Regions from separate parts of the Priestia sp. JNUCC 25 genome, predicted to be linked through region 2. Evidence: predicted binding sites of a transcription regulator. Region 2 holds the regulator's gene; the other holds the start of a gene.
What was found. The regulator LexA, encoded in region 2, represses DNA repair genes until DNA is damaged. The targets are predictions, from matches to a motif close to CGAACATATGTTCG.
Positions count from the first base shown of each region.

Region 1: the regulator LexA is predicted to act here: its motif matches at 2,833-2,846, upstream of JNUCC25_RS28595 (Y-family DNA polymerase).

Region 1 covers NZ_JBSJYE010000006.1:123,451-128,295, reverse strand. Annotated here, with positions in the region: gene JNUCC25_RS28615 (Ger(x)C family spore germination protein) at 1-383, opposite strand, end outside; gene JNUCC25_RS28610 (hypothetical protein) at 1,198-1,710, shown strand; gene JNUCC25_RS28605 (hypothetical protein) at 1,935-2,378, shown strand; gene JNUCC25_RS28600 (hypothetical protein) at 2,503-2,745, opposite strand; gene JNUCC25_RS28595 (Y-family DNA polymerase) at 2,890-4,155, shown strand; gene JNUCC25_RS28590 (YolD-like family protein) at 4,169-4,501, shown strand; gene JNUCC25_RS28585 (macrolide family glycosyltransferase) at 4,585-4,845, shown strand, end outside.
Region 2 covers NZ_CM132211.1:3,895,910-3,900,754, forward strand. Annotated here, with positions in the region: gene JNUCC25_RS20530 (DUF896 domain-containing protein) at 50-280, opposite strand; gene JNUCC25_RS20535 (YneB family resolvase-like protein) at 350-1,018, opposite strand; gene yneA (cell division suppressor protein YneA) at 1,072-1,401, opposite strand; gene lexA (transcriptional repressor LexA) at 1,548-2,165, shown strand; gene JNUCC25_RS20550 (magnesium transporter CorA family protein) at 2,377-3,822, shown strand; partial or broken gene JNUCC25_RS20555 (glycosyltransferase) at 3,855-4,409, shown strand; gene JNUCC25_RS20560 (cation diffusion facilitator family transporter) at 4,448-4,845, opposite strand, start outside.

The DNA of each region.
Region 1 (4,845 bases), on a different replicon from region 2:
CGATCAAACGCATCAATTAATAGATTAAGCCCTTCTTCTTTGGCTAGCTTTTCCCCAACCACGACCAAGTTTGTGTGAGCATAATACAATCTCCGCGAAATTCTGCTGGAGGCTCGTCTACTTGCTTCGACTAGATTGTCTCCCGAAGCTGAATAGATCGTAATAGGTGGACTTTGTGCACCACCACCTCCTCCTTGCATACCTCCTGCCACATTCCCTGGATTAATAATTTGGAACGTTAGATGATATTTCCCACCTTTAGTTTTGTCGACACCCATTGCTGATACAATGGCCAGGTCAGTTAACTCCTTTTTACTCCAACAACTGGAGAGCAAGACCATCATCGTCATCAGCAGTAAAAGAAAAGCCCCTTTACGTTTCATTATTGTCACCTTCTTCGCTGTCTTGGTTTGGACGCATAAAAAATGAATCCTGTATATGTTCTACTGTATAATCCGTATATTAATTTGTAGTATCATGGTGGCAGTTCTTTATTATGTTTTGATTTTCAAAGGATAAAGACATAGTTTCAGCACTTTCTTATCTTTGGATATTTTAACCATATATCGAATTTTTATGTGAAAGAGAAGTAGAGGATGGTTGAGATAATATAGTATGAAATAGATAAAAAAAGCCCATCAACCTAGGAGTCAGTCCCCTAAGTGGATGGGCTTTATCTTTCCTTTATGAATTGTTAAACTAACTAACACGTTTTTTAGTTTTTGGTTTAGCTTTGATTAGTAGAGAAGATAAAAATTCATAAATAATTGTGAATACCAGGGGTTATTTACGTTCTTTCAATCTATATGTAATTTGACTTAAATGTAATTAATTATAGGTTAGAAATGTGTCATTCAAAATTATGTATATTTTCCTTGTTCGTAAGCGTATACCTTTACGGACTTTGCTTTTAGGTATAATATCTATCATTTTTATCGTTTGTTTAAGTTTAAAATTAAATTACGAACGTCTCTTTTGGATTATACACTTTTACGAACGTTTTCTAGTAGAATAAACGGAGATAGATCTGAAGGCGAGAACATTTGCTAAAGCATTAGAGGGGCTTTGCTTAGAAGCACTGAAGCTAAATAAATTAGTATTTGCGGCTGGTGATTAATATAAGATTAAAGCTAGAATTGATGTTGTAGTTCCATTGTTTGGTTAACATGAATTAATAAATTCAAAGGGGAAAATGTCTTGAAAAAAACATTTCTAAATAAAAATAACACCCTTATAGGACTAGGATATGAGTTTCTAGTAGTTTGTCCACATTGTGCCTCTTGTGCAAAAGTCATAGCTTTAGATAATCCGAGTCCCTATGTTGCTAACGTCAGAAGAAGGTTTGTTTGTACTGCTTGCGGAGCAACAAAAGACAAAGTTACAAAAGCAAACGGTTACGGAGAAGCACGGGTCTCATATGAACCTAAAGCTAACTATGAAGTAATTTTAACTGGGGACCCCTGTGACTGGTATTTTAAACTTCCACTCTACTTGCAGATTGAATGTAGTGGAAACGTCTTATGGGCATTAAACTTAGAGCATTTAAGTTATATGGAAAGCTATATAGAAGCTGAAATTAGGGAATCACATCCCTATTATTTAAGTGTTGAGAGTCGACTTCCAAAGTGGATGAAGCTTGCTAAAAACAGGAATGAAGTATTAAAAGCTATTCAGAAACTAAAGAGGAGATTAAACGGAAAAAACGAGTAAGTGCTACTTTTTTTGCACCCTATGATAAAGCGATAAAACCCTATATACGAATTGCTACAGGTGAGTATAAGAGTTAGTTTTAGACAGAAGAGAAATTGATGCTTCTTGGGCTATACTCAGCAGTAGGGCTCACGAGGTTGTTCATAATCACCAATGGATAGAAGATAAAGAATTCTGCAACTGAAAGTAACTTCTAAATAGTCTAAGTATGGGAAGTGAAGACTTTGTATCAAACGATAAAAATTAATAATTGGATCTTAGAGGTGGATGTTGAAGAAACAAAAAAACAGTATTTGAAGAAGTGGGATTTGTGCGATTGTCTATATTGTCTAAACTTCTATGAAGCTATGAAGTCACGATCAGAGATAGAGCTTCAGTTTTTTAACAGACTAGGTATTAATCCTTCTCATTGTAATCACTTATCACATTTTGATCCTCAAGAAACTGGACTACACTTCTATATTGGTTGCTATCATATGGTAGGTAAGGTATCTGACAAAACGTCTCTAGAAATTATAAATGCAGATGATGCAGTTGAAATAAGCAATAACCTACATATTAGCTTTTCCAACAATTTAGAATTTGTCCCTGACGGATTTACTAGACCTGTACTGCAACTTAATTTTGAAATAGAAGTTCCTTGGGTACTTACTGAACAACCCAGTTAGTATTTTTTTATTTTCTGACTACTGCCTTAATATATATTTTCAAAATACTAAAGGAACTGTTGAGAAGTGGCGAGCAAGCATTAAAGCAAAAGATCAAACTCTGGTGATAAGGAGTTTGATCTTTTTATTTATGTCTTTTGAAACCAAAACTCACCATAGAAGCTGTTACTAACGAGATAACAGCAGCAATAACAATCTTTATGTAAGAAAGTTCTAAAGCCCACGGCCCATATTTATCTGGATTCAAACGATACATAGACCACCACTGTCCATTTTCACCTTTAAAGAGCGATACGAAAATCCATAAAAGAACTAAGAACAAAAACCATACAAAAAAGATAATATAGTTCGAAACTTTCCTATTCACTGGTCATCCCTCCCCCTCTCAATTCATACCCAACGTTCTTCTCTCTTATTATAGTAACAATAATCGGGAAAAGATTCCATTGAATAAAGAACGTTTGTTCGTATATAATAAAGAACAAACGTTCTTTATTCAGGAGTACTTCCAATGAACTATGAGCAGCTACCAAGCAGAGTCATTATTTGTATAGACATGAAAAGCTTTTTCGCTTCAGTTTCATCTGTCATACGGGGTTTAAATCCGTTGAAAACAAAGCTTGCTGTTGTAGGAGATATCAAACGGTCGGGATCTGTTGTGTTAGCTGCCACACCCTTATTAAAGAAAGAAGGAATCAAAACCGGAAGTCGTCTTTTCGACATTCCTAAAAGGAAAGATATCCATGTGGTGAATCCATCCATGGAGAGATATATCAAGGCTTCGAACTATATTTCTAGTTTGGTGTTACAGTATGTGGCTCCTGAAGACTTTCATGCCTATAGCATTGATGAGTTGTTTATTGATGCGACAGCTTCTTTGCATTTATTCGCTCAAACACCAGAAGAACTGGCCCATAAAATCATCAACGAGATTTATCGCAAGACACGGCTGACAGCTACTGCAGGTATCGGTCCTAATCTCTTACTGGCGAAGGTGAGCTTAGATCATGAAGCCAAGAATAGCCCAACAGGAGTTGCCTATTGGCGATATAAGGATATTCCCTTTAAGTTGTGGTCCATTCATCCGATGAAGGATTTCTGGGGGATCTCGTCTGCTACGGAAAGGCGCTTGAATCGTTTGGGGATTCATTCCATAAAAGAACTCGCTCTGTCTTCTGTAGAGATATTACGTAACGAATTTGGTGTCCTGGGGGAAGAAATACACCAACATGCGAATGGGATTGATTACAGCCGCATTTCCGATGTGTACATTCCTAGCTCTCGTTCCTTTGGAAAAAGTCAGATACTCTTTCGCGATTATACAAACCGGAAAGAAGTGGAGTTATTGCTGTTAGAGCTATTGGATGATGTTTGTTTTCGCTTACGGATGCATCAGGTCGTCGCACAAACCATTCATTTATCCATTGGCTACAGCAAACAAACAGGCGGCGGCTTCTCAAGACAAAAGAAAATGGGAAGAGCTTCGAACTTAAGCCAAGATATCTTTCCGTACTGTTTAACCATTTTACATACCTTTGATAGTGGCATGCCGATTCGCTCCATTGGCATTTCATTATCCAACACTAGTATTCAAGAAGAGGAGCAAATGAGCTTATTTGAGGACATTGACCAGCGTGAAAGAGCCCATGCTCTTGCTAAAACGATTGATGACATTCGTCTGCGTTATGGCAAGAATAGTGTACTACGTGCGTCTAGTCACCTTCCTCATTCAACAGCTCGTTATCGAAATGGCCTTATGGGTGGCCATAAAGCCTAAGGAGGAAAAAGAGATGGAACCTAGAGGAATGAAAAAATGGCGTCCATTCGCCACTATGCCAGAGCAATACATAGGATTAAAGGAAGTTATAAACAAGCAACTAGAGGTAGATCAACCTCTTTTAACCGAAGAGCAAATGGAACAAATCAATTTTACATTGATTGAAGCCTTACATACAAATAAACAAGTATATCTTACATATTATAAGAACGGGCAACGTATAACCGAAACAGGATTCATACAATTTGTTGATTCCCTGGGGAATTTGTTTGTTTTTATCGATGAAGTGTTTGAATTAAAGAACAAAATGAGGCTAAGTGAACTAATTGATGTTCGATTCGTTTAAAATTAAATGTAGTTTCATTATTTTAAGTTAAGTAAGAGTTCTCAGTGGCATCCAAATAATATTTAACTTAAGGAGGAGTTATATTGGCACGTGTTTTATTTATTAATGGTGGATCAGAAGGACATGTCAATCCAACCATTGGAGTTGTACAGGAGCTTATTTTGCGTGGAGAAGAGGTCGTATACTTTTCAATAGAAGAGTTTCGAGAACGTATTGAAAAGACGGGAGCTGATGTGAGAACATTTGACGGTCAAAAATTTTTAAAAGCTTTCATCTCAGGGGGAAGAAATTATTTGCTCGAAAGAATTAACGGCCTTTTACATACAGCAGAGATCGTTATACCT
Region 2 (4,845 bases):
TTATACAAAAAACTAGAGGGAACTCTCCCTCTAGTTTTACTAGAACGTCTCAGTGAAGACGCTTCTTTTTACTCTCTTTTAACTTCTTAGGCGTAACATCTTTACCTTCTTCGTCCACAACTTTAATCGTATGAAGGTGATTTGTCATAGATTGTCGGAAAACTTTTAAATATTCCTGACGTAGCTCTTGCTGTTCTTTCGCTTCAGATTCTGTCAGCCCTTCAGCCTTTGCCTTTTTTGAAAGAGCATTAATACGAGCAAGTTTATCTTTTGATAGCATATAAAACCTATCTCCTTATAATCAATAATTAAAATTACCGAACCGTTCCGGCAACATGTAGTCATCTTACTAAATCTCTTTCGTTTTATCAAGAGATTGAGCACTGTCTTGGTACTCTTGATAGCGACGATGTACCGTCGCTTTTGAAATATTATAACCAAAACCTTTTAGCGTAACTGAAATTTCAGCAAAGGTTAAGCCGTTATGACGAAGGCGGACAATTTCTTCAATCGGCGCTTCTTTTTTTTCTCTTCCCGAGTTAACTCCTTGATTTTTTAAATTTTGCTGCGGACGATAACCGTTTTCTACGGCTCTTTTCATTCCTCTTTTAATTTTAGCATTATGTAATTTCCGCTGATGCTCTTCCACTAAGCTAATAATATCTAACACCATTGAGTCAGATTCTGAAAGCTGAAGCTGGCCTTGATGACTAATCGTATAGATTGTAGCATTTTCTTTATGAAAAGCATGAAGCAGCGCAATTCGGGCGTTTCCTCTGCCTAATCGTGTTTCGTCTTGAATGAGCAGCACAGATATTTTCTCTTCTTTCATTGTATGAAGAACATCCAAAATCCCCTCTCTGTCTACATCATATCCGCTTGCTTTTTCCATCACGACTTTTTTCACCTTTAGATGGTGAAGATCAGCAAGCTTTTTTAATTCTTCTTGCTGGCGCTGTAAAGATGTTTCTTGGGTTTTTTTATCCGTACTGACACGGCAATAAATAATGGCATCCACTTTTATCACGACCTTTTCGGCTTCTAACAATATTCAGGAACGGCCGTTACACACTACTGTTCAATTGCCACTTGATTATGTAACTCTTTTTTTAAAACAGGAATATATAATTTATCTCCAGGAGATAAAGACTGGGCAGTGTCTGAGTTTAAATCATTGACGTCTTCAACCCATTTGACAAATTCATTGGTGGTCAAATGATGGTGATTATGATACTTGTTGGACAAGTCCCAAAGCGTATCTCCTTTTGTAATAGTAACCGTTGAATATTTGTCTAAATCTACTTTATCCGCTCCTAAAACCAGCGTCAATACATATGTAAGTGCAGCGATAACTGCAAAAAAAATAGCGTAATGTTTCATAGAATGTAAGAATTGTTGCATATTATGATCCCCCTATCAGAATATATGTTCTTATTTTAGTGAGAACATTTGTTTCTGTCAATGGAATTCTTCGAACTTATGTTTGTATATTGACACATCACGTGGTATAATTCACCTAAAGAATAGCTAAAATCGAGGTGAAAAATATGAAGCTATCAAAACGTCAACAAGACATACTAGATTTTATTAAGCACGAAGTAAAATTAAAAGGTTATCCGCCTTCTGTTCGCGAGATTGGGGAAGCGGTAGGATTAGCCTCTAGCTCCACTGTACACGGGCATTTAGCTCGTTTAGAAAGCAAAGGGTTAATTCGCAGAGATCCAACAAAACCGAGAGCAATCGAAGTTCTTCAACTAGACGAAGTAAACATCCCTAAAAGCAATGTCATTAATGTTCCTGTTATTGGTAAAGTAACAGCGGGGCTTCCTATAACAGCCGTTGAAAATGTGGAAGAATATTTCCCTCTTCCAGATAAATTCGTTTCTCCAGATGATCATGTATTTATGCTTGAAATTATGGGAGAAAGTATGATTGAAGCAGGTATTCTAGATGGCGATATGGTAATCGTACGTCAGCAGCAAACAGCTAATAATGGAGATATTGTGGTCGCTATGACCGAAGACAACGAAGCAACGGTAAAACGCTTCTTTAAAGAAGAAAATTTCGTTCGTTTACAGCCTGAAAATTCAACGATGGCGCCTATTATTCTTCGCCACGTAACGATTTTAGGAAAAGTAACTGGTGTATATCGCACTATTCACTAATCAGACACTGTATGTAAAACCAACTAATCATGATGTTAGTTGGTTTTTTTACGTTTGTTTTCTAAAAAAATTGGCATATTATAAATGATACGTTGAATCATCGCAGGCAGGTAGAACGGTTTTTATAAAGCTTGTTTTACCCTTTACTTTCTATCTGCATTTCCTCGACTCTTACAAGGAAATACAACCGACTATAAAAAGGATGTAGTTTATGACCAATACACTAAGGAAAACAGAACCATTTCAAACCATTGTACCTACCAAAGCAATGAACATGTTTCTTTTTCCTTTTTCCTTTGACCGAAAAAATAAAGAGCAGCTTGTTCATGCACTGGAAGCAAATTTGTTCGAGTTTTTTTCCATTCAAAACAAACATTTAGAAAAAGAATACTACGGAGAACAATATTACGTATCTCATGATAGCCTGGATCAATATTTTCTTCCTTACATTGAATGCATTCTATTCCCTGACTCGTGCGAAAAAGAAGGGTTGCTTAGATTTTCAAAAAAAATAGACCATGCCATTACGTTACACACTTCCTCCACCACCGTGTCTAGCAACGTGCTGTCTGTGGATGTTTTTTTATGTCCTTTTGAAATTGGCGTCATGACCATTCGCACTGAGATGAGCCATAATCATTACACCTATGATGATATTTTAGAGTTCATGAATCATTTTCGTGTATTAGAACCGAAGCTTGCTGAAGAGCATGGATCCACCATTACCTATGAACATCATCGCTATAGCAAAGTGCAAGATTATATTTTTTCACAGCTCGCGCCATTTTTGAACGAACACATCAAGAAAGAAGCCACACGTGAACAGCACGTTGGGAGCCTTCCTTATTTTATCGATGAACGGATGTTTGTGTTAAGTTATGTAACGGTAAATCAAGAGCAAGAGATTAATTCCACAACTTTATTTCGTACTGGACAGCTAAATAGCTATACGCCTGGCGGGAAAGCGTTTATTTCTGCACACAATCATGAGTATATTAAAACGTATAATACTAAACACGTGTATTCCAGATGGGCTCCTGAAACCTATTACGTCATAACAGACCATGTGTTTTCGTGTATTTCTAAATCGACAGACTCTAAAACGGATCAGCTTTTGATGAATCATCTATTTGGCCAGCATTACTATAATTTATTTTTACATTTTTTCTATAAAATCGTGTTGCTAAAACTATCTTATGAATATTCTCAGCTCACGTTTCATAAAAATTCAGAGGGCATTGAACGACTAATCCGCTCTATTACCGTGTTTTCAGGTAAATATTTGTTTTTAGAAATTAGCTCTCGCACAGAAGGTCAAGAGTTTTCTGAGCTCTTTAAAAAAATCTTTCATATCAATTCTCTTTATCAAGAAGTCAAAGAAACCCTTGGTACTTTGTACCAAAATCAAGAGAAAATCGCAGCCAAGCGTCACAATTACTTATTATTAATTTTAACGATTTACACGGTTCTTTCCGGTATTTACGGAATGAATTTAGTTATTAGCAAACTAAAGGGAAACATCCATTGGGATAGTATGAAGCAGTTTTCTATCTTTGAATATATCGCTTTAATAGTAGCTCTATCAGGAATTCTGATCAGCATTAGTCTCGGAGTGAGTTCCCTATGGAATTTATTAAAAGATCGGTTTAAAACATAAAAGCTGTTCGCATACGTATGGATGCAAACAGCTTTTTAAATTATATGTCCGATATCGAAATCCGTAAAGACACGGGAGATTTTCGTATTATCGACCGAAAAGTAGCGGATGTATTCAAAAAAATGACTGAACGCAATCGTTTTGTACGAGGAATGATGTCTTGGATTGGCTTCAGGCAAACATATGTAGAATATGAGCGCGATGAACGCTTTGCTGGTGAAACAAAATATCTTTTAAAAAAGATGATCAAGTTTGCTTCAGATGGAATTATTGGGTTTTCAACGAAGCCTTTGCGTTTAGTAATGGTTATTGGCTGGTTATCGGTTTTTGTATCACTTTTAGTTTTAAGTTATTCGATTGTTGTTTGGCTGATAGGTAAAAACATTCAGCCTGGCTGGACTTCTATTATGGTAGCTATCACCTTCTTTAGCGGTATTCAGCTACTTGGCTTAGGACTAGTCGGACAATACATCGCAAGAATTTACGATGAAAGTAAAAATAGACCTATTTACGTTGTACGTGAAACCGTTAACTTCTCGAAAGCTTCAACAGATTCTCCAAACGTACGTGAAAAAGTATATAGCTAAAAAAACAAGGAAGAAAACAGCTGTTTTCTTCCTTGTTTTTATTCTTTTTGAAGCTGTAAATCACTTGGCACCCAGTCCGGAATTCCATCATCTTCATCAAATTCAATAATGACATCCGTTACTCCTTTTTCCTGTAAAATACGATTTTCCAGACGATCTTTAATATCATCAGCTTCTGCCACTGTTAAAACAGGATCAATTTCTACTTTTAATTCAACGTGAAGCTCTTCTCCTTCTTTCATCACCATTAACGTTTGAATATCACGCACTTGTACATCTTGCATGACAATCGCGCCAATTTTCATTTCCATTTCTTTATCCGCTTCGCCAAGCGCTCCAGCAGCATTATCTAAAAAGACTCGTCCTACTACAAAAAACATCATAAGACCAATTAAAATAGAAGCAATTCCTTCAGCTTGATGAAAAGGCGTAAATC